DNA from 2 places in the Halomonas sp. HG01 genome. Region 2 is predicted to be linked to the other one. Evidence: riboswitches for the same ligand, from Rfam matches in the RefSeq annotation. Region 2 holds a riboswitch; the other holds the start of a gene.
What was found. Region 2 has a riboswitch for cobalamin ahead of UN84_RS04885 (AAA family ATPase). Riboswitches for the same ligand answer to the same signal wherever they lie in the genome.

Region 1 (14,296 bases), 350 kb from region 2:
GGACGGCGACACCCGCCAGGATCTGCTGGCCGCGGTGGAGGAATATCGCCTCCAGCAGGTGCCGCTGGCAGTGCCCATGCGGCTGCTCAATCACTATATCCAGCGCCACGGATCCGACTACATCCGCGCTCAGTCCTACCTCCACCCGCATCCCTACGAACTCGGCCTGCGCAATGCCATCTGAGCCGGCCCTCGAGACACGCTTCCACGCGCTGACCGAGCGGCTGGCCGAATGGCAGGCGCTATGGCGGCCGCTGCCCTTCCAGCACCGTGGCGTGCCCTGGGGCGAGCGTGCTCCGGGGCTTGCCGAGGCGCTGCTGGCACTGTCCGACGACGAGGCCGAGCGCCTCCAGGCCAGGCCCTTCGACGCTTCGCCGCTGGCGGCATGGTTGCCGGTCGATGTGCTGGCCGAGGCGGTCGACCTGCCGGATCTGGTTTCTGGCGAAGAGGCGCTGCCGGCGAGCTGGGGCGAGGGTATCGGCGCGCGCAAGTGGCGTCAGATCCAGGCCTTCGCCGGCTGCGTGGCATCGGGCGACGACGAGTCGCTGCTGGAATGGTGCGCCGGCAAGGGCCACCTGTCGCGGACCCTGGCCCGGCGCGATGGCCGTCCGGTCACCGGCCTGGAGTGGCAGGCGTCGCTGTGCGAAGCGGGGCAGGTCCTGGCCGAGCGCCAGGGTCAGCCGGTGACACTTTACCGCCAGGACGTGCTGGCCGAAGGCGCCGGCGACTGGCTGGCGCCGGGCCGGCGCGTGGCGGCGCTGCACGCCTGCGGCGACCTGCACGCCCGGCTGCTCGAGCTGGCCGTCGAGCGCGGCGCGGCGGTGACGCTGGCGCCCTGCTGCTATCACCGCACCGAGGCCGTCGACTACCGTGCGCTGTCGAATCGGGGCAGGGCACTGATGGCCGAGCACGGCTTGACGCTATCGCGTGAGGACCTGGCCATGGCGGTGCAGGAGACGGTCACGGCACCGCAGGGCGTGCGGCGTCATCGTCGGCGTGCCAACGCCTGGCGGTTGGGCTTCGACCGCCTGCAGCGTGAGGTGCGTGGCCGAGATGAGTACCTTCCCGTGCCCAGTTGCGCCTATGGCAGGCTTCCCGGCGACTTCGCCGGCTTCTGCCGCTGGGCGGCCGAGAACAAAGGTGTCACACTGCCCAAGGAGGTAGACTGGGCCCCCTTCGAGACCGCCGGCTGGCGGCGCCAGGCCGAGGTGGAGCGTCTCGAACTGGTGCGCCATCTGTTTCGTCGGCCGCTCGAGGTCTGGTTGGTACTGGACCGAGCCTGGCGACTGGTCGAGGCCGGCTATCGGGTGCGCCTCGGTACCTTCTGCGAACGCGAACTGACGCCACGCAATCTGCTGCTCGAGACGCGCTGAGCCGTCGCGCCTCGGGCGTGTACAACGATAACGACATCGACCCGCCATGAAGAACATCGCGCCCGACAAGACAGACAAGACCGACAAGGAAGTGCTCATGTCCGATTCCCCCTGCCTGATCCGCCCGCTCCAGATGAGCGACAAGCCGGAATGGGCACGCCTGTGGCAGGACTACCTGGCCTTCTATGACACCGAGCTTCCCGAGGCCGTCTACGATCACACCTTCGAGCGGCTGCTGGCCGTCGGCGAGAGTGAGCCCGGGTGTTTCGTGGTGGACGTGCGAGAGGCCGACGGGCAGGAGACGCCGGCCCTCGCGGGGCTCGTCCACTACCTCTATCACGCGCACTGCTGGAAGCTGGGGCCGGTCTGCTACCTGCAGGACCTGTTCGTCGATCCCCGCTATCGCGGCAAGGGGCTGGGGCGCCGGCTGATCGAGCGCGTCCATGGCCAGGCCGGTGAGGACGGCGTCACGGACATCTACTGGATGACCCAGGAGTTCAACGAGCCGGCGCGCCGTCTCTACGACCGGGTCGGGGCACTGACACCCTTCATCAAGTACGTGCGCAGCGCCTGAGCGAGCACCGTTTCGAGCCCACATGAATCGGCCACGCCCCAAGGGGCGTGGCCGATTGTCGTGTCGCGTGACGGCGACTCAGTGGGGTCGACTGAAGGCGCCGTGCCGGCTGCCGGTCATCAGGCGCTCGAACTCGTTGCCGCTCATGTGCACCAGCGTCTCGTGGTCGCCGGCATCGAAGTAGATATCGGGCTGGTGGCGAAGCTGGTCATCGAGATAGACCTTCAGGCCATAGGCCTGGCCCACGGCGATGGTCGCGCCGGGGTCACAGTCGTCGAACTCGCGCTGGATCTCCTCCTCGGAAGCCAGTTCGAAGTGCTCATGGAACAGCTGTGAGAGTTTCTGCAGGTCCGCATCCCGGGTGCTGGGCACCACGGCGACGCGATATCCCTGGTCGCCGTGCAGCATGACGGCCTTGGCCATCTGGTGGCCGCCGACGTGGGACATCTCGGCGATGCGGCTGGTGGAAACCGCGTGTGGGTGAGTGACCTCCTCGTAGTCGATGTCGCAGGCGCGGAGGTACTCCCTGATCGTCATCGGCATGGCCATGACGGGCTCTCCTTCGGCCTCGCGGGCCGAACCATCGATTGCCGCGCCTCCCTGCCTGGCAGGCGTGTCTTCCTGACTTCAAGCATAGTCCGTCGCGTCTGGATCATCCCACGGAGGGCGGCTAACGGGTGCGGCCGTTGAGGGTGGCGATGATGCGCCGGCTTCCACCGTGGTCGCGGTGTTCGCCGAGATAGAGCCCCTGCCAGGTCCCCAGCGCCAGTCGACCGTCGCGTACCGCCAGGGTCAGCTGGGTGCCGAGCAGGCTGGCGGCGACGTGGGCGGGCATGTCGTCCGGCCCCTCGATGGTATGCCTGAAATAGGGCAGATCGTCCGGTACCAGGTCGCGCAGGAAGGCGTCCAGGTCGTGGCGCACGTCCGGATCGGCGTTCTCGTTGAGGGTCAGCGAGGCCGAGGTGTGCAGCAGCTGCAGATGCAGCAGACCGACGTCGAGCTCGGCCAGCGCCGGCAGCTGACGGGCGATCTCGTCGGTGATCAGGTGAAAGCCTCGGGCGCGAGGGGCAAGGCGGATCTCGTGCTGGTCCCAGATCATGGCGGTCTCCCCTTGGATGGCGAAAGGGCGGTCAGCATAGGCGAGACGCCTCCGCCATGATACCCGGGGAGAGCGCCGGTCACCGCCGTGAGGCTGGCGGCGGTGACCGGCGTGGCCGTCAGGCGTTCTCGGGAACGCGGAAGCCGACCACGGCCTGGTAGAGCCCGTTGGCCTGCCCCTCGAGGGAGCCGGCGGCCCCTGCCGCCTGCTGCACCAGGGCGGCGTTCTGCTGAGTGACCTGATCCATCTGGGTCACCGCCTGGTTGACCTGCTCGATGCCCGCCGACTGTTCCTGAGAGGCGGCGGAGATCTCGGCCATCAGGTCGTTGACGCGCTGTGCGCTGGTGCGGATCTCGCCCATCGCGCGGTCGGCCTGGTCGACCAGTTCGGCGCCGTCGTTGACGTGGCCCACCGAGCCTTCGATCAGCGTCTTGATCTCGCTGGCCGCCTCGGCGCTGCGGCTGGCGAGATTGCGCACCTCGCTGGCCACCACCGCGAAACCGCGGCCCTGTTCGCCGGCACGGGCGGCCTCCACGGAGGCGTTGAGGGCCAGCAGGTTGGTCTGGAAGGCGATGTCGTCGATCATCGAGATGATGTCGGCCACCTTGCGCGAGCTGTCGCGGATCTCGCCCATGGTGGTGACCACGCGGCCGATCACGTCCTGACCCTTTTCCACCGAGCTGGTGGTCTCGTCCGAGAGGGTATTGGCCTGGGTGGCGTTGTCGGCGTTCTGGCGCACGGTGGCGGTCAGCTCCTCCATGCTGGAGGCGGTTTCCGCCAGCGAGGCGGCCTGCTGCTCGGTGCGCGATGACAGGTCGTTGTTGCCGCTGGCGATCTCGCTGGCGCCCTGGTCGATGGCTTCCCCGGCCTGGCGGATGCGGGTGATCGTGGCGGCGAGCTCGAGTCGCATGCGCTCGATGGCATACATCAGACTGTGGCGGTCGTCATCGCGCAGGGGAGTGGCGTGCGTCAGGTCGCCCTCGGCGATGCGCTCCACGACGCGCTCGGCCTCGCTCGGCTCGCCGCCCAGGGTGCGATACACGCTGCGGATGAGCACCAGGAAGGCGGCGGTCAGGAAGCCGCCGGCAATCAGCAGCACCAGGGCATACTGGCCCAGCTTGCCGAGGAAGGCCGCCTGGATGTCGTGGGTGTAGACGCCGGCGGCGATGTTCCAGCCCCAGGGCGCGAAGCGCTCGACGTAGCTCAGCTTGGGAAACAGCGTATCGCTGCTGGCGTCGCGTGAGGCGTAGGGCAGGTAGCCGCCGCCGTCGCGGGCGAGAGCCGCCAGCTCGCGGTACACCCCGACCCCGTTGGGGTCCTCGTAGGACGACATGTTCGTACCCGGATCACGGCGAGGGTGATAGATCAGGCGCGAATCCGCGTCGAAGACGAAGACGTAGTTGTCCCGGGCGTCGCCGAAGCGGATCGCATCCAGCGCTGCGTAGGCCCGTGTCTTCGCCTCATCCTCGCTCAGCTCGCCGGTCTCGACCCGTGTCGCGTAGCCTTCGAGCAGGGTATCCACCATGCCGATGGTGTTGGAAAGGGAATGCTGGCGTTCCTCGAACATCGTGGTCCGGCTCTGCCAGGCCATGCTGATCACGATGCCGATCATCACCAGCCACATCAGTCCCAGCGTCAGCCACAGCTTGCGCTTGAGGGGCCATGGCCGGTGTGCCTGGGAGGTGCGGGCGCCCTGCGATACGGCGGGGGCCTGGCTCGCGTCGAGGCGAGCGCTTGTGGTCAAACTCGTCATGGAGCTTTCTTATCCTGCGATAATCATTGATAGGAAGAGGGGCGGTTATTGGACGTGTTATGACCAGGCATTATCGGCCTCGGCCCGCCGGGCTTTAGCGCGGCCAGAGGTTTGCCCCGTCGATCCTGGGCATGACGGGGAGGGAGGAGAGGGAAATAGAGGGAAGGGGAAGAGAGGAGAGTAAAGCCGCGACGGCGCGCATACGCCGTCGCGGGGAAGGCCCGGCACCTGGCGGTCAGATGTCCGTAACGCGTCGTGAGAGGATGTCGAGGAAGCGCTGTCGCGCGGTGGCCGGGAGTGCCTCGGGCAGGTCGGCCTCGGTCGCCGGCCGGTCGCCGACCTGGATCAACATGACCATGCCCATGGTGTAGTGCGGCGAGCACTTGATCCCCCAGATGCCTTCGGCCTCCAGTGTGACCTCGATGGCTTCGTCGATATTGCCGATGAAGGCCTGGCCGCCTTCGGGCACCATGCCGTCGATGGTCGCCGCGTTGTGCCCCGGGGCGGCGTCGACGAACGTCACAGTGTCGCCGGGTTGCACGTGCAGGTAGCCGGGCTCGAAGGGCATCGGCCCGGTGGCGTTGCGGTTCAGCATCTTCACGGTGTGCGTCTCGGCTATCGCGGAGAGGGGCAGCAGGCTCAGCAGCAGGATCAGGCGTTTCAGCATGGTATCGCTCGATATCGTGGTGGATCGGTGGCGCGGGCGGCGGTTCACGGCGAGAGCTCGAAGTCGGCCAGTCGGTCGGTCAGTCGCTCCAGGGCGAAGATCGCCCGGATCGAGGGATCCATGGCATGGGCATCGATCTCGACGATGCGGTCGTTGCGCACGGCCGGCATTTCACGGGTGACCGGGTCCGTGTCGAGGAACTCACGCTTGACGGTGATATCGTCGGCTGGAAGGCGACGTCTATCCATCCGCGCCGCGGCGATGAAGGAGGGATGGCCGCGGGCGATGGTCTCCCAGCCGACGGTGGGCCATTCCTCCTCGGAGGCGATGACGTTGGTGATGCCGAGCGTGGCCATCATCCAGCCCGGCACGCCGTTGGCCCCGGCGACGTAGGGGGCGATGGCCAGGTCGGCGGAGGAGTACCAGAACACGCCGCGGATATCCTTCGGCAGCGCCATTGCCCGAGCCCGCTCCTTGGCGGCCTCCTCGCGTGCGCGAAGATCGGCGATCACCTCGTCGCCGCGCGCCGAGACGTCGAAGATCCTGGCCAGCGTCGCGATGCCGTCATAGATTAGCTCGGGGTCGAACGGGGTCGTGCGGGTGCCGTCGAGGCTGTTCCGATTGTGCTTGCCGACACAGTCGGTCGGCATGACCCAGCTGGGAATGGCGATGTCATCGAACATCTCGGGGGTGCCGACGGCGCCCTGGGGGCCGATCATCCACTGGTAGGCCGTCACCACCAGGTCCGGGTGCTGGCCGACCACGCTTTCATAGCTCGGCGCATTGTTCGACAGCCGCGTCACGTCGGCATCGACCTCGGTGAAGCGGTCGAGTACGGGGTTGACCCATAGTGCCGTGCCAACGACCTTCTCGGAAAGGCCCAGCAGGTAGAGGATCTCGGTGGTGGCCTGGCCGACGCTGACGACCCGTTCGGGCGGCCGTTCGACGGTGATTTCGTGGCCGCAGCTCGATAGCGTGAGGGGATAGTCGGTGGCGGCCAGGGCCGTCTGCCCCAGGCAAAGGCTCGCGGCGATTGCCGTGGTCATTCTCAACATCATGTACATTCCCGTGCATGATGAGCGGACGACCGGGGCGTCCACCAGGCGGACCATCCCCCTGGTGCGGGTACCGCCCAAGCCGACCCGCTCGGTTAGTCGATAGGGGTCGGCAGGTCTCCTGACTGACGGGTCATCGCTAGCTCACCTTCCCGAACGCTGCGTTCAGTGGCGTCATCGAGCCTCGCTAACCGCCTACAGTTGCGGGGGCAGTTCCGTTTCGCGCGGGTATCGCGACGGATTCCCTCTTAGGTTCCCTGAGGAACACCGACCCGGCCAGTCTAGAGCGCGGAGGTGCACGACGCCATCTTCCTTCCAGGGCGGCGCTGCAGCCTTCGTGACCGATGCGGCGTTCGTGCCCGCGGAGTGCGCTAGTCGTCCGTCGGCGGCTCGGCCGTCAGCGCCGCGCGGAAGAGCTCGCCGATGCGCGTCCGGCTTCTGGCGTACCAGGCTTCGTCCTTGATCACCGCGCCGCCGGCGTTGAGCGGATGGGTGGGCAGGTGCAAACGCATGTCGATGCCGCTGTCGGCATGGGTGGTGACCCCCTGTATGGCGCTGTGGCGTGACGGGCCGTAGGGAATGTAGCGCGTCAGTGCCGCCTGGCGCTCGCTGGCGGTGGCGAAGCGGATGAAGCGCCGTGCCGCCTCGGGGTGAGGGGCGTGGCGCGGGATCGCCCACACCTCGTGCTCCTGGACCTGGCCGTCCCAGAGGATGGCGATCGGCGCGTCGCGATGGGCCATGGCATCGAAGAAGCGCCCGTTGTAGCCCGAGGCCATGGCCACTTCGCCGTCGAGCAGCAGCTCGACCGGCGTGCTGCCGGTCTCCCACCAGCGCAGTTCCTCGAGCCCCGCCAGCCGGGCGAAGGCCAGCGACAGGCCGCGGCGGGTGCTGAGCAGCCGGTACAGCTCCTCGCGGGGCACGCCGTAGGACAGCAGGGCCCATTCGAGATTGACCGAGGGCGTGCGCTGCAGCGCCCGAGGGCCGGGGAAACGATGCTGGTCGAACAGGTCGGCGATCTCGGTGGGGCGCCGGCCGGGGAAGGCGTCGGTGCGGTAGGCGACCACGGTGGCGAACACCGAGTGGGTCAGGCTGCAGTCGCCGAAGGCGCCGTCGATGAAGTCGCGCTCGACGGGCGTGCCGTCCGGCGCCGGGGCGGCGAGATCGGCCGGCAGGGGTTCGAGCAGCCCCGCCTCGCAGGCCGCCATGGCCTCGCTGCGGGTCATGTCGATGACGTCCCAGGGCACGTTCTGCTCGGCCACCGCGCGGCGCAGCGCCGCCAGCCCGCCGTCGTAGCGTTCCACCGCGACCGGGATGCCGGTGGCCTCGGTGAAGGGGGCGAACAGCGCGCGTCGCTGGGCCCGCTCGTAGGCGCCGCCCCAGCTCAGCACCGTCAGCGGCCCGGTGCCGGTCGCAGGGCTCGTCTGGCCTGTCTGACCCGGCGCCATGCCGCCTGCGGCGAGGCCGGACAGCAGCGCCATCACGGCCAGTATTCGTCTAGCCCGCACCGTGCTCCTCCTTTCGTAGCTCGTCGCTGTAGCGCAGGAAGGCCCGGGCGATGCTCGACTCATAGACCACGCCGTGGAAGACGTCGTCCTCGTCGACCACGGCGATGGCCTCGCCGGTCATCTCCTGCAGCTGACGCATGGCGGCCCAGATCGAGGCCTCGGGCCCCAGCACCGGACGCGGCGTGGCCGGGCAGTCGGCGATGGGGGCGTCGCCCCGGTCCTGCTCGCGCATCACCTCCAGGTCGGCCAGCGTCAGGCTGCCGCGGTAGCGGCCGTCGGCGTCGACCCGATAGGCCTCGCCGTGGCCCGCCTGACCCAGGGCGTGAATGGCCGCCGTGACCGTGGTCTCGGGACGCAGCGTCACGCCCTCCTGGCTGAGCAGGTCGCCCAGTCGGGCGTCCTCCAGCACCGCCCGGCCGCGGCCGGAGGACAGGTCCAGCCCCCGGGCCGTCAGCTGGATGTCGAACAGCGAGCGGCCGAACAGCTGGGCGGCGATGGGGCTGGCCAGGGTCACGCTGGCCAGCGCCGCGGTGGTCAGCGCGTAGCTGCCGGTGAGCTCGAAGACGATCAGCAGGCTGGTCAGCGGCGCGCCAATCACCGGGGCGGTGACCGCCACCATGCCGCAGATGGCATAGAAGACGAAGGTGTCCTGGGCGGCTCCGGCCAGGCCTATCAGGGTGCCGCACAGCGCCCCGAACAGGGTGCCGATTACCAGCGCCGGGCTGAACACGCCGCCGCCGAAGCCCATCCCCAGGCACAGCGCCGTGGCGGCCAGCTTGAGCCCCATCACCACCGCGAGCTCCACGCTCCCGAAGGCGCCGGCGATGGTGGCGAAGCGCAGCGTCTCCTGGCCCATGCCGAGGATATCGGGCACCCACAGCGCGGTCACGCCGAGCCCGGCGCCGGCCAGCGCCGGGCGCAGCGGGGCGGCCAGCGGCAGGCGCCGGGCCAGCCGGCCGATGCCGAGGATGGCGTGCATGTAGCCGCCGGCCACCAGTGCCCCCAGCCCGCCGATGACGAGAAACACGCCGAACTCCCAGGGGCGGGGAATGGCGAGCTCGACCACGTGGAAGAGGGCGCCACGGTCGAGCACCTCGGCGGCGATCACGTGGCCGACCAGGGCGGCGGCCGCCACCGGGGCGAAGGCGCGCAGGGCGTAGTGGCGCAGTACCACCTCGTGGGCGAAGACGATGCCGGCGAGCGGGGCGTTGAAGGCGGTGGCGATGGCCGCGGCCACGCCGCAGGCGATGGTGATGTTGTCCTCGGAGCGGCCCAGCCGCAGCAGGCGGGCGCCCGCCGAGCCGAGGCTGGCGCCCATGTGGACCAGCGGCCCGTACTGGCCCACCGACGCGCCGGCGCCCAGCGACACCAACCCCGACAGCGCGGACAGTGCCCCGGCGCGTGGCGGCAGGCGGCCGCGGCGGGTCTGCACGGCGGCGATGGCGTCGGCGGGCGTATGGGGGCGGCCCTCGGGAATGGCGCGATGCAGCTGGCCGACGATCAGCCCGCCCAGCGTCGGCACCAGCACCGTGGCCACGGCCAGCCACTCGGGGTGGGCGAACATCATGCGCCCGCGTGGCGACACCAGCAGCAGGTCATTGAGCCATACCACGGCGCCGACGAAGCCCACGGCGAGCAGCGCCGCCAGGCCGCCGGTCACGCCGCCCAGCGCCACCAGCCCCAGAAAGCGCAGCACGCCCCGCGCGCCGCGGCCCTCGACTTTCCCTGTATCCGCTCGGGTCATGTTGAAGGTGTAGGCGCTGGGGCGTGGATGGTCCACTCGCCGCGCGTTTGGGCATGGCATTGGGGGAGGGGCCGGCCGACGGGGCACTACACTGAAGAAGCCAGGCGAGACGTCATCGGAGGGCCATGCAATGAGCGAACATCACACGGGCGGCTGCTTCTGCGGCGTCGTCCAGGTCGAGGTCGAGGGCAAGCCGGAGGCCATGGGCTATTGCCACTGCGAGTCCTGCCGGCACTGGTCGGCGGGCCCGGTCAACGCCTTCACGCTATGGAAGCCGGAGGCGGTGCGCATCACCCGGGGGGAAGACGCCCTGGAGAGCTTCGAGAAGACCCGCGCCAGCCGACGCCGCTGGTGCCGCCACTGCGGCGGGCACGTGCTGACCGAGCATCCCGGCATGGGGCTGGTCGACGTCTATGCGGCGCTGCTGCCCGATCTGGACTTCACGCCTCAGCTGCACGTGCACTACCAGGAATCGGTGCTGCGCATCCCCGACGGGCTGCCCAAGATGAAGGACGTGCCGGCCGAGCTCGGCGGTTCCGGCGAGACGCTCGAGGAATAGGACGGGCCGAACGGCTTGAAAAGAACGCGGGGCCCGATGGGCCCCGCGTCGTGATCGGACAGGCGTCGGGCCCGGCTCAGTCCATCGAGGTGGCGCCGATGCGGTGAATGCTGAGGTCGGCACCGTCGAATTCCTCTTCCTCGCTCAGGCGCAGGCCGGCCACCTTGGCGATCGCGCCATAGACCACCAGGGCGCCGATCACGGCGACGGCCACGCCGGCCAGTGAGCCGATCAGCTGAGCCATCAGGCTGACGCCGCCCAGGCCGCCCAGCCACGATTGTCCGAAGATACCGGCGGCGATGCCGCCCCACACGCCGCACACCCCGTGCAGCGGCCACACGCCCAGCACGTCGTCGAGCCGCTCGACGCGGTTCTGCGCCCACTCGAAGAGCACCACGAACAGCGCGCCGGAGACGCCGCCGGTGATCAGTGCACCGATCGGGTGCATCAGGTCGGAACCGGCGCATACCGCTACCAGGCCGGCCAGCGGACCGTTGTGAATGAAGCCCGGGTCCTTCCTGCCCAGCACCATGGCCACCAGGATGCCGCCGACCATGGCCATCAGACTGTTGACCGCCACCAGGCCGCTGATGCCGTCCAGTGTCTGGGCCGACATCACGTTGAAGCCGAACCAGCCGATGGTCAGGATCCAGGCGCCCAGCGACAGGAAGGGAATATTGGAGGGGGCGAAGGCCACCACCTTGCCGCCGCGGTAGCGGCCGCGACGGGCGCCCAGCAGCAGCAGCGCCACCAGCGCCACCCAGCCGCCGAAGGCATGCACCACGACGGAGCCCGCGAAGTCATGGAAGCCGGCGCCGAAGGTCGCGGCCAGCCAGGCCTGCAGCCCGACGTTGCCGTTCCAGACGATGCCCTCGAAGAAGGGGTAGACCACGCCGACGATCACCGCGGCGGCGAACAGCATCGGGTAGAAGCGGGCGCGTTCGGCGATGCCGCCGGAGACGATGGCCGGAATCGCCGCGGCGAAGGTCATCAGGAAGAAGAACTTGACCAGATCGTAGCCGTTGCCGGCGGTCAGTGCCTCGGCACCCTGGAAGAAGTGGGCGCCATAGGCGATCTGGTAGCCCACGAAGAAGTAGACCAGGGCCGACACGCCGAAGTCGGTCATGATCTTGACCAAGGCGTTGACCTGGTTCTTGTGACGCACCGTGCCGACCTCGAGAAAGGCGAAGCCGGCGTGCATGGCCAGCACCATGATGGCGCCTATCAGCAGGAATAACGTGTTGGCGCTCTGGGTCAGCGACTCGACAGCACTGGTGATATCCACGGGATGATCTCTCTTGATGCATGAAGGGAACGGAATGCGCTGGAGAGATGCAAGACATGTTCCAGAAAGGCGCGTTTTTCGTGCTCACAGGAAATTCAAGGCACCGGTGGGCGGCATCCTGTGGTCTATCACGATGCCGATGCACCCAATGAGTGCTCGTTGCCGCGGCTGCTCACCCGGATGGTGCGTTCCGGCCAACGATCGCGTTCGGCCAGGTTTGGTGCGAAAAGTCGGCGAGCGATGGCCAGGGCTAGGCCCGCTCCCGGCGGGCCAACGCACTTCCCACCTCCCCGTGGGTTGCAAGGCGAAAATCGGTGAAAAGACGGAGTTTACGCGGTGTAAATGAGGGCTTTGAGCCGATTTTTAACGCCGTATGGGCGAGCGCAGACCGTTTTCGTGAAGCACCTAGAGCGTCTGCCAGGGCGAGGTGGGTGGCTCGCTCAACAGCTCGTCGACGATGGTCAGCGCGTGTTTGAGCGTCTCGCGGGTCTCGGCCGGCCCCAGGCACAGGCGGATGGCCTGAGGTGCCGGCTCGCTGCCCATGCAGAACGGCTCGGGGGTGGACACCTTGACCCCGCGGCGGGCGAGCAACGCCTGCACCTCGCTGCTGCGGCGGCCCGCCGGCAGCGGCAGCCAGATCAGCGACGAGCCCTCGCGGCTCTGCGGCCCGTAGTCGGCCAGGCGTTCAAGGGCCAGCGTGCGGCGCGCGGCAAGTTCCTCGACCTGCCAGCGCAGCAGCTCGCGACTGTCAGGATCCTCCATCCAGCGGCAGGCCGCCTCCACCATCAGCGGCGGTACCATCCAGCTCTGGGAGCGCAGCGCCGAGCACAGCCGCTCCTGCAGCCGTTCGGGCACCGTGAGGCTGCCGATGCGCAGGCCGCCGGCCATCACCTTGGAGGTGCTGAAGACGTGCAGCGTGCGCTCCGGCGCCAGGGCGATCAGCGGCGTGCCGCGCTGCTCTTCGGGGAGGTACTGCACGGCGTCCTCGATGATCCAGATGTCGTGCTCCCGGGCCAGGGCGACCAGGCGTTCGCGTCGGGCCTCGCCGAGCCGCGCGCCGGTCGGATTGTTGAGATCCGGCGTGGAGTAGATCAGGCGCGGCGGCTGGCGGGCGCACAGCCGGGCCAGGGCGTCCATGTCCATGCCGTCGGCGTCCATCGGCACCGCCATCGGGCGCAGGTGAGCCTGCTGGGCGGCACACACGAAGCCCGGGTAGGTGAGGGCGTCGGCGGCCACCAGGTCGCCGGGCTGGGCGAGGTGATGCACCAGCAGGTGGATGCCGTGCTGGCCGCCCTGGGTGATCAGCAGGCGCTCCGGGTCGTCGGGCAGACCGAGACGACCCTGCCAGGCGGCGATGCGCGCCCGCTGGGCCTGGCTGCCGGCCTCGGGCTGATATTCGGTGGCGGCCTGCAGGGCCTCGGGGGACGCGGTAATGCCCTCGAGGGCGCGTTGCAGGCCGCGGGCGCGCAGCGGGTGTGGAGGCGGCAGACTCATGCTGATGTCGATCACGCCGTCGCCCGCCGGCTGGCCGGCGCGGAAGAAGGGCAGGTGATCCTCCTCGGCGGCGCGGCGCACGTAGGTGCCGCTGCCGACCCGGGATTCCACCCAGCCCTGGCGTTGGGCCTCGGCATAGGCGCGGGTGATGGTGCCGACGGTCACGCCGAGGCGATCGGCCAGCTGACGCTGTGGCGGAAGCTTCTCGCCCGGGGCGAGCTCGCCGTTGCCGATCGCCGCGGCCATGGCCTCGGCGATGCGGCGATAGCGCGGGCCGCCGTCGGGCAGCGCGGGTGTCCAGATTGTCATGGTGACAATAAAACCTTTGACGGCGTAATTGTGCCCATTATGCTCAGAAAAGCCGGCAGAAAGGAACCAATTAACTCAAAAATGTAGGGGTACAATTTCGATGGACACTCTGGCCGCCCTGGGGCCCGCCGCCCTGTTCATGATTTCCATGACGATCACGCCGGGGCCCAACAACATGATGCTGACCGCCTCCGGGGCCAACTACGGCTACCGGCGCACCCTGCCGCACCTGCTGGGCATCATGGGCGGCTGCTTCGTACTGTTCACGGCGGTGGCGCTGGGCCTGGGACTGGTCTTCGAGCGCTTCCCGATGGTGCAGACGGCGCTACGCGTGGTTGGCAGCCTCTACCTGCTGTACCTGGCCTGGGGCATTGCCACCGCGCCGCCGCCCAGCTTCGGCGACACCGAGGGCCGCCCGCTGAGCTTCTGGCAGGCGGCCGCCTTCCAGTTCGCCAATCCCAAGGCCTGGGTAATGGGCCTGACGCTGATGGCGAGCTTCCTGCCCGAGGGCGGCAATACCGTGATCAACGCACTGCTGCTGGCCGGGGTCTCCGAACTGATCGCCTTCCCCTGCATCTCGCTGTGGGCCGGCTTCGGCATGGCCATCGGCCGCTGGCTCAAGGGACCGCGCGCCTGGCGAGCGTTCAACGGCACCATGGGCGCGCTGACCGCCGGCTGCGTGGTGTTCATTCTTGGCTGAGGGCGGGGCTGCCCGCGCCTCTCGGCATGATGGCGGCTATGCTGGTGGCTGACGTCGAGCGCGTCACTACTCCGCGGCGCCCGGAGCCGACCAGCCATGCCGGACCATGTCTCCATCGCCTCACTCTATCGCCAGCACGCCCCGAGCGTGCTGGCGACGCTGATTCGTCACCTCGGCGA
Region 2 (14,296 bases):
AGGGCGTCGGAGCGGCTGAGTAGCGCCCGCGGCCCGCTGGTCGGGCTGGCGCTGGCGGCGCTGCTGTCTCAGGGGCTGGCGCTGTCCCTCGGCAGCGTGGCGATCGGCCCGGGCGAGCTCGTCCAGGTGCTGACCGGCGGCGGCGAGGCGCTGCATCGCACCCTGGTGCTGGAGCTGCGCCTGCCCCGGGCGCTTGCGGCCTTCGGCACCGGCGCGCTGCTGGCCATGGCCGGCGCGCTGATGCAGATCCTGCTGCGCAACCCGCTGGCCGATCCCTACGTGCTGGGGCTCTCCGGCGGCGCCTCGGTGGCGGCGCTCGCCGCCATGCTGGCCGGACTCGGCGCCGCCCTGGTGGGCGGCGCGGCCTTCGCCGGAGCGCTGGCCTCGACGCTGATCGTGTTCGGCCTGGCCCACGGCGGCGGCAGCTGGACGCCGACTCGGCTGCTGCTCACCGGGGTGGTGATGGCCTCGGGCTGGGGCGCGCTGATCAGCTTCCTGCTGGCGGTCAGCCCGGTGGAGCGCCTGCCCGGCATGCTCTACTGGCTGATGGGCGATCTGGCCTACGCCGGCAGCCCCTGGCCGGTGCTGGTGACGGCCGCGGCCGCGCTGGCCGTGGTGCTGCCGCTGGGGCGTACCCTCAACGTGCTGGCCCGGGGCGGGCTGCAGGCCGCCGCGCTGGGCGTGGCGGTGCGGCCGCTGGAGTGGGCCCTCTACCTGCTGGCGAGCCTGGTCACCGCGGTGGCGGTGACCACCGCCGGCAGCGTCGGCTTCGTCGGCCTGATGGTGCCGCACATGCTGCGTCTGCGGCTCGGCAACGACCAGCGGCGCATCCTGCCGGCGAGTCTGCTGGCCGGCGGCACCCTGCTGACCCTGGCCGATACCCTGGCGCGTACCCTGATCGCCCCGCAGCAGCTGCCGGTGGGCGTGATTACCGCGCTGATCGGGGTGCCGACCTTCCTCTTCCTGCTGCAGCGGAGCCGGCGATGACGGGCCCGGCGGCGAAGGGGCGGATGGCGAAGGGGCTGGAAGCGACAGGCCTGGTGATCGACGTGCCGGGGCGGCCGGATGGCCGGGCGCTCGATCTCGCCATCGAGCCTGGCCAGCGCTGGGGCGTGCTCGGGCCCAACGGCGCCGGCAAGACCACGCTGCTGCATACCCTGGCCGGGCTCCGGCCGCCGCGGGCGGGGGAAGTTCGCCTCGACGGGCGCGGGCTGTCGCACTGGCGGCGCCGCGCGCTGGCCCGACGGCTGGGGGTGGTGTTCCAGGAGCGCCACGACGACTTTCCGGCCACGGTGCGCGAGACCGCCCTGATCGGCCGCCATCCGTTCCTCTCGCCCTGGCGCCAGGAGGGCCCCGAGGATCACGCCCGCGCGGTGGCGGCGCTGGAGCGCCTCGAGCTCTCGCACCTGGCCGAGCGCGAGCTGGCGACGCTCTCCGGCGGCGAGCGCCAGCGGGTCAGCCTGGCCACGGTGCTGACCCAGGCGCCGGACGTCTGGCTCGCCGACGAGCCCACCAATCACCTCGACCTGCATCACCAGGTGGCGGCCATGGCGCTGCTCGCCGAGCAGGCCGATCGCGGCCACGGCGTGATGATGTGCCTGCATGACCTCAACCTGGCGGCGCGCTGGTGCAGTCATCTGCTGCTGCTCTATCCCGACGGCGAGGCCTGCTGGGGGGAGGCGGAGGCCATGCTGACGGTCGAGGCCCTCGAAAGCCTCTATCACCAGAAACTGATGTGTGTCGAAGTCGACGGGGCGCCGGTTTTCGTGCCGACCCGCTGACTCAGTCCTTTTTCAGCTTCTTCAGCCGCTGCGTCGCGAGCTGGTTGGTCTTCATGCGCTCCGGGCGCTTCATCGACTGCCAGCGGGTGATCTCATCGGTGGTGCGGCCGCAGCCCACGCACAGCCCGCCCTTCAGCTGGCAGATCGAGACGCAGGGGCTCTCGATGCGCTTGGCCATCAGTGCCGCTCCAGCACGGCCAGCCGCCGCTCCCAGTCGCCACCGTGCACGCGGCGGCACTCTTCCTCGCTGTCGGCGTCCAGATGGGCGTCGATGTCGCGGATATCCACGTCCACCTCGAACAGGGCGGCCTCGGTGAGCTCGCGCATGCGGCGGCGGCCGTCGCCCTTGAGGGCCCGTGCCAGGTCGTCCTGGGTCTCGAACACCCAGACCACCTGCAGGCTGTCGGGGAAGCGGCGGTAGTCCACCAGATGGGTCAGCCAGCTGAAGCCCGGCAGCAGCGGCTTGGCGGTCTCGCAGGCGTCGGTCAGGGCCTGGGTCAGGCGGCGTTCCATCTGCCGGCTGGCTTTCTTGTCGAGCATGTCGAGCCCTCTCGTGTCATGTCGTGTGGTGGGGCAGGGTAGCGATCTACAGGGCGCGGCGGAAGCGCAGCACCGGTCGATCCTGTTCGGGATCGTCGAGGAAGTCGGCGTGCACGCCGAAGGTGTGGCGCAGTCGCTCGAGGGTCAGAACCTCCCGGGGCGGGCCGATGTCGATGAGGCGGCCGCCTTCCATCACGCCGATGCGGTCGCAGTCCATGGCCTGATCGAGGTCGTGCAGGGCGACGACCACGGTGATCGGCAGCCGTCGTACCAGGCGCAGGATCGACAGCTGGTGGCGGATGTCCAGGTGGTTGGTCGGCTCGTCGAGCAGCAGGGCGCGGGGCCGCTGGGCCAGGGCGCGGGCGATGTGCACGCGCTGGCGCTCGCCGCCGGAGAGGGTATGCCACAGGCGTTCGGCCATTGCCTCGAGGCCGACCTCGGCCAGTGCCCGGTCGACGATGGCATCGTCCTCTTCGCGCCAGGGACTCAGCGGCGACAGGAAGGGCGTGCGGCCCAGTGCCACGGCCTCGCGCACCTGGAGGCGGTCGAGGGTGTCCGCCTGCTGCTCGACGAAGGCGATGGCGCGGGCGATCTCGTGAGGTTTCATGGCGTGCATCGGCCGGCCGTCCGCCAGTGCGCGGCCGGTCTTCGGCCGCCGCAGCCCGGCCAGCACGCGCAGCAGGGTGGTCTTGCCCGAGCCGTTGGGGCCGACCAGGCCGAAGGTCTCGCCCGGTTCCACCGTCAGACTGACGTCGTCCAGCAGCCGGCGGCCGTGGACTCGCCAGTCGACGCGTTCGGCGCAGAGTCTCATCGCGTCCTCGCCCCACGGATCAGGATCAGGGCGAAGGCCGGGGCGCCTATCAGCGCCGTGACCACGCCGATCGGCAGCACCTGGCCGGCCACCAGGGTGCGCGAGAGCACGTCGGCGCCGATCAGGAAGACGGCCCCGGCCAGCGCCGAGGCGGGCAGCAGCCGGGTGTGGCGGCTGCCGACCAGGAAGCGCATGGCATGGGGAATCACCAGTCCGACGAAGCCGATGGCGCCGACCATGGACACCATGGCGGCGGTGACCAGCGCCATGGCGGCGATCAGCACGCCGCGCACCCGGCGCACGGGGATGCCCAGCGACGCGGCGTTGTCGGCGCCGAAGGTGAAGGCGTCCAGGGCGCGCCGGTACCACAGGCAGATCGCCAGGCCCGCCAGGGCGGCGGGAAGCCCCAGGGCGACGTCGCTCCAGCGCACGCCGGAGAGGTTGCCCATCAGCCAGAACATGATGCCGCGGGCCTGCTCGGCGCTCGCCGACTTGGCGATGATCAGCGCGGTGAGGGCGTTGAACAGCTGCGAGCCGGCGATGCCGGCGAGGATGATGGCGCCGGCGGCCTGGGTCGCGCGACCGCCGCCGGTGCCGCTGCCGGCGGCATGGGCCAGCAGCACCACCAGACCGAAGGCCAGGCCTGCGCCGGCGAAGGCGCCGAGCGACAGCGTCAGGGTGCCGGCGCCGACGCCGAGGATGGCCACCGACACCGCGCCGGTGGAGGCGCCGGCGGAGATGCCCATCAGGAAGGGGTCGGCCAGGGGATTGCGCAGCAGCGCCTGCAGCACCACGCCGGCGAGCGCCAGGCCGGCACCGCAGCAGGCGGCGAGGATCGCCCGACTCAGACGGTATTCCCAGACGATGCCGGCATCGATGCGATCCACCGCGAAGGCCGTGCCACCGAGATGGTTGGCCAGCACCTTGAGGATGGTGTCGAACGGAATCGCGGTTTCGCCGATGGCGGTGCCTGCCATCACCGCGGCGAACAGCAGCAGCGGTGCCAGCCAGCCCCAGTGCCAGGCGGAGTGCGAGACGCTTATCCTGGCCATGGGCGGGCGCGATAGTCGAACGGCGTCATTCATCGTGCGAAGGACATCCCGGACAGGGCATCCACCAGCGTCTCGAGGCCGAAGATGGTGCGCATCGTCGCGCTCATGGCGTGGGCATCCATCTCGATGATGTGGCCGTTTTGCACCGCCGACATCTGGCTCGCCACGGGATCGTGGCGCAGGAAGTCGCGCTTGGTCTCGACGCTGTCCGCCGCATAGCGGCGGCGATCCATGGTCGCGATCACGATGAGGTCCGGGTCGGAGCGGGCGATCGTTTCCCAGCCCACGGTCGGCCATTCCTCGTTCGATTGGATGACGTTCTGGATGCCGAGCTTGTCCATCATGTAGCCGGGAGCGCCGAGCCTTCCCGCGACGTAGGGATCCGATGATCCGTCGGGAGACGAAAACCAGAATACCGCCGAAATATCGTCCGGAAGCGACAGCGATTCGGCGCGGGAAATGGCGTTTTCCTCGCGGTCTTTCAGCTCGTCGATCAGCTCGTCACCGGCATCATTGGCGTCGAAAATGGTGGCCAGCTCGTGGATGCCCTTGTACACCGAATCGGTGGAGAAGGCGGCGGTACGGGTGCCGTCGCCGCCGGTGGCATTGTTCTTGGTATCGCAGTCGGCGGGCATGATGTAGGTGTTGATGCCGAGATCCTGGAACTGGTCGCGGGTCGCCACGCTGCCGGTGGGGCCGATGTGCCACTCGTACTGGGCCGTGACAATGTCCGGCCGCCTGTTCACGACCGCCTCGAAGCTCGGGTCATTGTCGGCGATGCGCTCGATATCGGTGTTGGCTTCGCGGAATTCCGGCAGCACTGGCGTGAACCAGACCGATGTGCCGACGACGCGATCGGCGAGCCCCAGAGCGTAGAGAATTTCGGTCGCCGACTGACCGACGGTGACGGTTCGTTCCGGCGCGGCATCGACGTGAATGTCGCGGCCGCAATTCATCATCGTCAGCGGATAATGTGTCGCCTCCGCTCCGGCGGATGACGCCGTAATGAGTGAGAGCACTGCCAGTAGTCTACGAGCGAGAGTCATGCGTCGGTGTCCAGGTGGGGGAGGGGAAGTGGCCGACCGGCGACGGGAGATTGCCACGAGTTTCGAGGCGTTTTCCACTCCCATCGACGCCTGCGTCGACGCCGACTTTGAGGAGAGGCCGGCGACCTGCGCGCGAGGCTTTTCCGCGAAAATAAAAAGTTATGTTATATCATAACAAATCTATCCGGCAAGGGGCTTGCTTGCCGTCGCAGGTCGAGTGCGTGGTCGATTGCGCGGGACATGGCCGGTCCATTACGATACTCCTCCGAAGACAGGTGCCCCTGAGGTTCAGGGGATAATCGGGAAGTCTGGTGAGGCCACGGCCGATCCCAGCGCTGCCCCCGCAACGGTAATGAAGCGCGATCCGCGACGACCACTGGCGACATGCCGGGAAGGTGCGGATCACGGCACGACGCCCACGGCCATGCCCCGGCGAGTGCCCCTTCTGAGCCCGGAGACCGGCCTGTCACGTCGAGTCATTCCATGCCGGTGCGGTGGGCACCGAGAGGATCACCATGCCCGTGTTTGTCGATTCCCCCTCCCGGCGGAGCCTCCGCCGCGATGCGCGTCCCGCGTCCGTCTGCCGTTTCCCGGCCGTGACGCCATGAGCGCCGTTGCCGAATTTCCCTTCGTCGCCGTCGTCGGCCAGCCGGCGCTCAAGACCGCGCTGCTGCTCAGCGTTGTCGATCCGCGCCTCGGCGGCGTGCTGATCAGCGGTCCCAAGGGCAGTGCCAAGTCGACCCTGGCCCGGGCGCTGGCGGAGATTCTGCCGCGCGATGCCGAGGGCCGGCGACCGTCGCTGGTGACCCTGCCGCTGGGCGCCAGCGAGGAGCGCCTGACCGGTAGCCTGGATCTGCAGCGGGTGCTCGCCGACGGCGAGGCGCGCTTCCAGGAGGGCCTGCTGGCCCGCGCCCACGGCGGCCTGCTGTACGTCGACGAGGTCAACCTGCTGCCGGATGCGCTGGTCGACCTGCTGCTCGACGTGGCCGCCAGCGGCGTCAACCGCGTCGAACGCGACGGCCTGAGCCACGCCCACGCCGCGCGCTTCAGCCTGATCGGCACCATGAATCCCGACGAGGGCGAGCTGCGCCCGCAGCTGCTCGACCGCTTCGGCCTGTGTGTCGAGCAGTCGGCGAGCCCCGGCGTGGCCGAGCGCGTGGCGATCCTGCGCCAGCGCGAGGCCTTCGACCGCGACCCGCGTGCCTTCGTCGACGCCCACGAGGCCGAGCAGGCGGCGCTGACCCGGCGCCTGGCCGAGGCCCGCGAGCGCCTTCCCGACATCGTCGCCGACGATGACATCTACGAGCGCATCGCCGAGCGCAGTGAGGCCGCCGGGGTCGAGGGGCTGCGCGCCGACGTCACCTGGCACCGCGCCGCCCGGGCCCATGCGGCCTGGCGCGGTGCGGCGCGCGTCGAGCGTGAGGACCTGGATGTCGTCGAGCCCTGGGTGCTGGCCCATCGCCGCACCGCTGCCCCCGACGACAACGGCAGCGGCTCCGACTCCGACTCCGGCGCCGGCGGGAACGGGGCTGGCGAGGGCGGGTCCGGCATGAACGGGGCTGGCGAGCCTGACACGGGCCGCGGCAGGGCGAGCGGCGACGATTCACGCAAGCCGGCCCCCGACGGCGCCCAGGCCCCCGGGGCCGATTCACAGCCCCAGGGCCAGTGGGGCGCCATGCCGCCGGTGGCCCAGCCGAGCGTGGCCACGCCGATGCCGTCGCTGCCCGAGTCTGCGGCCGCTCCCACGTCCCCCGGCCTGACCTCGTCCGATGCGTCGAGCCGCCGCCCCGGTCGCCAGGTCGGCCGCCGCCGGGATCGCCGCCAGGCTGATCACGCCGATCCCGCGCCGCGCCCGGACTGGTTCGCGACCCTGGTCGAGCATCGCGGCCGTCGATCCTGGCGTCGCCTTTGCTATCGCCGCCCGCGCTCCGGCCAGCCGATGCTGCACCTGGTGCTGCTGGACACCTCCGCCTCCACCCTCGGCCGTCAACTGCTGGGCCGGGCCAAGGGCGTGGTCGACCGCCTGGCGCGCCAGGCCTACGCCGCCCGGGAACAGATCGCGGTGCTGGGCTTCGGCAACGAGGGCGTCGCCACCCTGCAGCCCAAGCGTCGCGCGCCGAAGGACCTGCTCGAGCGGCTCGATGCCGTGCCCGGCGGGGGCGGTACGCCGCTGCGCGAGGCCGTGGGCCACGCCGCGCAGCTGGTGCGCCGCTGGCGCCGCCAGGACGCGGGCCTGCAGGTGCGCACCTACCTGATCACCGACGGCCGCACCCGCCAGCCGCTGAGCGGCCTGCCGCCGCTCGGCGACTGCGTGGTCGTCGACACCGAATCCGCCGCCGTGAAGCGCGGCCGCGGCCGCGACATCGCCCGGGCGCTGGGCGCCGATTACCGGCCGCTGGCCGGCCGGGAGGCCGGGGGATGGGCATCGACATGAACGTCAAGGAAGCGAGCGCGATGCACGAGCACGACGCCGTGAGCTGCCCGGCGGTGTTCGTCGCCGCGCCGGCCTCGGGACAGGGCAAGACCACCGTGACCGCGGCGCTGGCGCGGATGCTGCGCCGCCAGGGCAGGGTGGTGCGGGTGTTCAAGACCGGACCGGACTACCTGGACCCGCGGGTGCTGGCCCAGGCCTCCGGCCAGCCGGTGGACCAGCTCGACCTGTGGATGGCCGGTGAGGCCTACTGCCGCCAGCGGCTGTTCGAGGCCGCCCGGGAGGCCGACCTGATCCTGGTCGAAGGCGCCATGGGCCTGTTCGACGGCGAGCCCTCCAGCGCCGATCTGGCCGCGCTGTTCGGCCTGCCGATGGTGATCGTGATGGACGTCAAGGGCATGGCCCAGACCGCCGCGGCGCTGGTGGCCGGGCTGGCCGGCTTCCGCGACGACGTGCGCATCGCCGGGCTGATCGCCAACGCCTGCGGCTCGGCGCGCCATCGCGAGCTGATCGAGGGCGCGCTGCCGGCGACCGTGCCGCTGCTGGCGGCGGTGCCCCGTGACCCGGACCTGGCGCTGCCCGAGCGCCACCTGGGGCTGGTCCAGGCCGAGGAGATCCGCGACGACCTGGAGGCGCGCTTCGACGCCGGCGCCGAGGCGCTCGCCGCCGAGGGCCTGGCCGAGGCCCTGCTGGCGCTGCCGCCGGTGGCCTTCACTCCCGCGCCCACCGAGGCCTCCGCACCGCCGGCCTGGCTCGCCGGCCGCACCATCGCCGTGGCGCGCGACGCCGCCTTCAGCTTCGTCTACCAGGCCAACCTGGACCTGCTTGAGCGCATGGGCGCGACGCTGAGATTCTTCTCGCCGCTGGCCGATACGAGTCTGCCGGCCTGCGACGCCCTGTGGCTGCCTGGCGGCTATCCGGAGCTGCACGCCGAAGGCCTCGCCGCCAACGCCGCGCTGAGCGACGACCTCCGGCGGGCCTTCGAGGACGATCTGCCGATCCTCGCCGAGTGCGGCGGGCTGCTCTACTGCCTGGAGACCCTGACCGATCAGGACGGCGAGACCCACGCCATGCTTGGCCTGCTGCCCGGCGCCGGCGCCATGCGCGGGCGTCGCGGCTGCCAGGGCATGCAGACCGCCGAGCTGCCCGAAGGGCCGGTGCGCGGCCACGCCCATCACCGCTCCCAGGCCAGCGGCACGCCCGAGCCCATCGCCCACGGTCGCCGCCAGCGCCATCCCGCGCCGGGCGAGGCGATCTACCGCGCGCGAGGCCTGACCGCGTCCTACCTGCACCTGTTCTTCCCCGACAACCCCGCCGCCGTGGCCCGCCTGTTTGGCGCGGCCGCGGTCGCTGACGATTCGACAAAGGAATGCCACGCATGAAACTCGACAAGATTCCCGCCACGGTGGTGACCGGCTTCCTCGGCAGCGGCAAGACCACGCTGCTGGCCGGTATCCTGCGCCGCATCACCGGCAAGCGCATCGCCGTGATCGTCAACGAGTTCGGCGAGCAGGACATCGACTCCAGCCTGCTGCGCGGCTGCGCCATCGGCTGTGATGAGGACGGCGCCCAGGCGCTCGACGAGGACGGCAGCATCTTCGAGCTGGCCAACGGCTGCATCTGCTGCACGGTGGAAGAAGAGTTCCTGCCGGTGATGAAGAAGCTGGTGGCCCGCCGCGACGACATCGACCACATCCTGATCGAGACCAGCGGCCTGGCGTTGCCCAAGCCGCTGGTGCAGGCCTTCAACTGGCCGGAGGTGCGTCAGCACTGCACCGTCGACGCCATCATCACCGTGGTCGACGGCCCGGCGGTGGCCGCCGGCCGCTATGCCAGCGACGTCGAGCGGGTCGAGGCCCAGCGCCGCGCCGACGACAGCCTGGATCACGATCCCAGCCTGCGCGAGCTGCTGGACGACCAGCTCAGCGCCGCCGACCTGGTGCTGGTCAGCAAGAGCGACCTGCTCGCCGAGGACGAGCGGGCGCGGGTCGAGGCGCTGGTGGCCGACAAGGTCCCCGGGTCCGTGAAGACGCTGTTTATCGATCCGAGCCTGGCCGACGATCCGGCCCGTCTGGAGGCGCTGATGGGCATCGGCGCGGCGAGCGAGGAGGGCATCGACCGCATCGACAACCACCACGACCGCCACCACGCCGAGGGCGCTCACCACGATCACGCCCACGACCACTTCGACGGCCTGGTGATCCGCCTGGGCGAGGTCGACGCCGAGGCGCTGGAGGCGCGCCTGACCGCGCTGCTGAAAGAACACGAGATCTATCGCGCCAAGGGCTTCGCGGCGATTCCCGGCAAGCCCATGCGCCGGGTCATCCAGGCCGTGGGCGAGCGGCTGGACGGCTACTACGATCGGCTGTGGGCCCGGGACGAGCCGCGTCACACCGAGCTGGTCATCATCGGCCGCCACCTGGATCGCGAGGTGCTGGAGGCGGCGCTGGCCGGTGCCGAGAGCGCGACGCCCGCCTGATGCACCTGTTCGCCGCCAAGCCCGGAGGCTTCGTCGACGACGAGGGCATCGTCGACCTGCAGCAGACGCCCGCCGAGGTCGTGATCCTGTCGGCCGCCGACAGCAGCCTGTCGGCGCTGGCCCAGGCGGTCGAGCGACTGGGCGACGCCTATCCCTCGGTGCGCCTCGCCAACTGGATGAACCTGGTCAAGCCCGCCGCCTATGACCTCTACGAGGATCGGGTGCTGGAGCACGCGCGGCTGGTGATCGTCTCGCTGCTCGGCGGCAGCGCCTACTGGCAGTACGGCTTCGATCGCCTGCGGGCCTGGGCGGCGGCGGATGCCAATCGGCAACTGATCCTGGTCCCGGGCTGCGACGCCCCGGACGACGCCCTGCTGGAGGCCTCCAGCGTGCCGGTCGAATCGGCCCGTCGAGTGTGGCGCTACCTGCGCGAGGGCGGCGCCGACAACGCCGAGCAGCTGCTGCGCTTCGTCGGCGCGGAATGTCTGGACGCGCCGCTGGAATGGCGCGAGCCGCGGGCGATTCCCCCCGCGCTGATCTATCTGTCTCCTTCCAAAGCGCCCGACACGGCGCTCTCTCAGGCGCCCGAATCCGCGCCGAGGGCCGGACAGGAGGCGACCCTGGCGGACTGGGAGGCGCAGCGCGACTCTGTGCGTCCCGTCTGCCTGCTGCTGTTCTATCGCAGCCATCTGCAGGGGGCCAACACCGCGGTGCTGGACGGCCTGATCGCGGCGCTCGAGGCCGAGGGCCTGGCGCCGCTGGCGGTGGCGGTGGCCTCGCTGAAGGAAGACGCCTGCGTCGCCTTCGTCGATCACCTGATCGAGCGCACCGGCGCCGGCCTGGTGGTCAACACCACCGGTTTCTCGGTCAACCGCGAGCCCGATGAGGGCACGCTCGACGCCGGCACGTTCGGCGAAGACGGCGAGGACGCGGCGGGCCTGTTCGCCGGCCGCCCGGTGGTGCTGCAGGCGATACTGGCCAGCAGCCCCGAGGACGACTGGCGCGACAAGGCCGCCGGCCTGCACAGCCGCGACGTGGCCATGCAGGTGGTGCTGCCGGAGATGGACGGCCGCGTCATCACCCGCGCGGTGGGCTTCAAGGCCGAGGCCCACTACAGCGAGCGCTGCCAGCTCTCGGTGACCCGCCATGCGCCGCATCCCGAGCGCGCCGCCTTCGTCGCCGAACTGGCCCGGCGCTACGCGCGGCTGCGCCACACCGCCAACGCCGACAAGCGCCTGGCGCTGGTGCTGGCCAACTATCCGACCCGGGACGGCCGCATTGGCAACGGCGTCGGCCTCGACACCCCGGCCTCGACGGTCAACCTGCTGCGCGCGCTGGAAGGTGCCGGCTATCCGCTGGCGGACCTGCCCGAGGACGGCAATGAGCTGGTCCGGCGCCTCCAGGCCAGCGTGACCAACGATCCGCAGTCGCTTGCCTGGCGCGGCAGCTGGCAGAGTCTCGGCGTCGACGACTACCTGACCTGGTTCCGCACCCTGCCGGCCTCCTTGCAGGAGGCGGTCTGGCGGCGCTGGGGCGCCCCCGAGGACGACCCCAAGCACCGCCAGGGCCGGCTGCTGATCGCCGGCATTCGCCTCGGCGAGACCTTCGTCGGCATCCAGCCGGCGCGTGACATCGACGCCGGTCCGGATGCCGATCCGGTCAGGAGCTATCACGACACCGAGCTGGTGCCGCCCCACAGCTACCTGGCCTTCTACCTCTGGCTGCGCGAGCACTACCGGGTGGACGCGGTGATCCACGTCGGCAAGCACGGCAACCTGGAGTGGCTGCCCGGCAAGAGCACGGCGCTCTCGGCCGAGTGCTGGCCGGACGTGGCCCTGGGGCCGCTGCCGCACTTCTATCCCTTCATCGTCAACGATCCGGGCGAGGGTGCCCAGGCCAAGCGCCGCAGCCAGGCGGTGATCATCGACCACCTGATGCCGCCGCTGGCCCGGGCCGAGCTCTACGGCGAGCTGGCCGAGCTCGAGTCGCTGACCGACGAGTACTACCAGGCGCTGGGCATGGACCCTCGCCGCGAGGCGCTGCTGCGAGAACGCATCCTCGAGCACCTGAAGCGCACCGGCATCGACGTCGAGCTGAAGCAGTCGGCGAGCGAGGCGGATGAGGCCTGCCAGGGCGCCGACGAGCGCCTGCTGAACGAGCTCGACACCTTCCTGTGCGATATCAAGGAGGCCCAGATCCGCCACGGCCTGCATGTGCTCGGCACCCTGCCGCCGGCGGACAAGCGGGCCGCGACCCTGGTCGCCATCCTGCGCCTGCCGCGAGGCGAGGGCCTCGAGCGCCAGGGCCTGCTGCACGCCCTGGCCGACGACCTGGGACTGCGCGAGGCGGATGGTCAAGACAAATGCTTCGATCCGCTGACGGCCGGCGCCGAGCCCTGGCAAGGGCCGCGGCCGGCGGCCTTGAGTGAGCTGGCCGAGCTGGATGATGCACCCTGGCGCAGCGCCGCCGACACCCGCGAGCGCCTCGAGACGCTGGCCGAGCGGCTGGTCGAAGGCTACGTACTGGCGCCGGGGGATCTCGAGGGACTGGCCCGCGACTGGCCGGCCACCGCGGCGCTATGCCGCCATGCCCGCGACGGCCTCTGGGCCGCCATGCGCCACGGTGCCGAGCGCGAGATCGGCGCGCTGCTCGACGGGCTCGACGGCCTCGCCGTGCCGCCGGGGCCGAGCGGGGCGCCCAGCCGCGGCCGGCTCGACGTGCTGCCCACCGGACGCAACTTCTTCAGCGTCGACAACCGCGCCGTGCCGTCGCCCGCCGCCTGGTCGCTGGGCGAGGCCTCGGCCCAGGCGTTCGTCGAGCGCTACCTGCAGGACCATGGCGATTATCCGCGCCGGCTGGGCCTGTCGATCTGGGGCACCGCCACCATGCGCACCGGCGGCGACGACATCGCCCAGGCCCTGGCGCTGATGGGCGTGCGGCCGATCTGGTCGCTGGGCTCGCAGCGGGTGATCGACGTGGAGGTGATCCCCAGCATGCTGCTGGGCCGGCCGCGGGTGGACGTCACCCTGCGGGTGTCCGGCTTCTTCCGCGACGCCTTCCCCCACGTCATCCGGCTGTTCGACGCCGCGGTGAGGGCGGTGGCCGATTACCACGAGCCGGGCGACGGCAACACCATCCGCGCCGCGGTCGAGGCGCGCCGCGGTGAGCTCGAGGCCGCCGGGCTCTCGCCCGAGGCGGCCGAGCAGGAGGCGGGCTTCCGCGTGTTCGGCAGCAGGCCCGGCGAGTACGGCACCGGCCTGGATCGGCTGGTCGACACTCGCACCTGGGACGACGCCGACGAGCTGGCCGAGGCCTATCTCGCGGCCGGCGCCTACGCCTATGGCCAGTTCCCCGAATCCGGCGCCGCCGCGCGCCGCGCCTTCACGCATCGGCTCGAGGGGCTGCAGGCGGTGCTGCACAACCAGGACAACCGCGAGCACGACATCCTCGACTCCAGCACCTATTACGCCTTCCAGGGCGGCATGGCCAACGCCGGCCGCGCCTTGGGCGGCGAGGCGCCGGCCGTCTACCACGCCGACCATGCCAACCCGGCGCGGCCGCGCATCCGCACCCTGCAGGAGGAGATCACCCGGGTGGTGCGCTCCCGGGTGCTCAATCCCAAGTGGATCGAGGCCATGCGCGAGCACGGCTACAAGGGCGCCTTCGAGATGGCCGCCACCGTGGACTATCTGTTCGCCTATGACGCCACCACCGACCTGGTGCCCGACCACCAGTACGCCCAGGTGAGCGATGCCCTGGTGTTCGACGACGCCAACCAGCGCTTCCTGCGCGAGCACAACGCCGCGGCGCTGGAGGAGATGGCCGAGCGGCTGCTCGAGGCCGCCCAGCGCGGCCTGTGGCAGGACGCCGGCGAGCGCGCCGACGCCCTGCAGGACCTGCTGCTCGAGTTCGACGAGCGACGGGAGGGCATGTCTTGAAAGAACAGGGCGTGAAGGAGAAGCGCTCGAGCGCCTCGCCACAGGTTCGCGGCTGGTGCCCCGGCGCCTGGCGTCCCATGGCCACCGGCGATGGCCTGCTGGTGCGGGTGCGCCCACCGCTGGGCCGGCTTACCCCGGCACAGATGAACGCGCTGTGCGAGGCCGCCGAGACCTGGGGCAGCGGCCTGATCGAGCTGACTCGTCGCGCCAACCTGCAG

Region 1: linked by a shared signal. The riboswitch ahead of UN84_RS06620 (ABC transporter substrate-binding protein) and the one ahead of UN84_RS04885 (AAA family ATPase) in region 2 are both predicted to bind cobalamin.

Annotation. Positions count from the first base shown of each region.
Region 1 is NZ_CP022134.1:1,391,204-1,405,499, forward strand. Features, by position in the region: gene UN84_RS06585 (YbgA family protein) at 1-184, shown strand, start outside; gene UN84_RS06590 (methyltransferase) at 174-1,373, shown strand; gene UN84_RS06595 (GNAT family N-acetyltransferase) at 1,471-1,947, shown strand; gene UN84_RS06600 (aminoacyl-tRNA deacylase) at 2,026-2,496, opposite strand; gene UN84_RS06605 (secondary thiamine-phosphate synthase enzyme YjbQ) at 2,618-3,043, opposite strand; gene UN84_RS06610 (methyl-accepting chemotaxis protein) at 3,165-4,799, opposite strand; gene UN84_RS06615 (pseudoazurin) at 5,035-5,466, opposite strand; gene UN84_RS06620 (ABC transporter substrate-binding protein) at 5,511-6,512, opposite strand; cobalamin riboswitch at 6,616-6,808, opposite strand; gene UN84_RS06625 (ABC transporter substrate-binding protein) at 6,893-8,026, opposite strand; gene UN84_RS06630 (chloride channel protein) at 8,016-9,806, opposite strand; gene UN84_RS06635 (GFA family protein) at 9,901-10,329, shown strand; gene UN84_RS06640 (ammonium transporter) at 10,406-11,614, opposite strand; gene UN84_RS06645 (aminotransferase-like domain-containing protein) at 12,020-13,417, opposite strand; gene UN84_RS06650 (LysE family translocator) at 13,518-14,117, shown strand; gene UN84_RS06655 (RNA polymerase sigma factor) at 14,214-14,296, shown strand, end outside.
Region 2 is NZ_CP022134.1:1,045,105-1,059,400, forward strand. Features, by position in the region: gene UN84_RS04845 (cobalamin-binding protein) at 1-2, shown strand, start outside; gene UN84_RS04850 (FecCD family ABC transporter permease) at 1-987, shown strand, start outside; gene UN84_RS04855 (ABC transporter ATP-binding protein) at 1,011-1,781, shown strand; gene UN84_RS04860 (DUF1289 domain-containing protein) at 1,783-1,959, opposite strand; gene UN84_RS04865 (hypothetical protein) at 1,959-2,321, opposite strand; gene UN84_RS04870 (ABC transporter ATP-binding protein) at 2,368-3,132, opposite strand; gene UN84_RS04875 (FecCD family ABC transporter permease) at 3,129-4,184, opposite strand; gene UN84_RS04880 (ABC transporter substrate-binding protein) at 4,214-5,230, opposite strand; cobalamin riboswitch at 5,487-5,711, shown strand; gene UN84_RS04885 (AAA family ATPase) at 5,835-7,664, shown strand; gene UN84_RS04890 (cobyrinate a,c-diamide synthase) at 7,649-9,043, shown strand; gene cobW (cobalamin biosynthesis protein CobW) at 9,040-10,140, shown strand; gene cobN (cobaltochelatase subunit CobN) at 10,140-14,078, shown strand; gene UN84_RS04905 (cobalamin biosynthesis protein CobG) at 14,075-14,296, shown strand, end outside.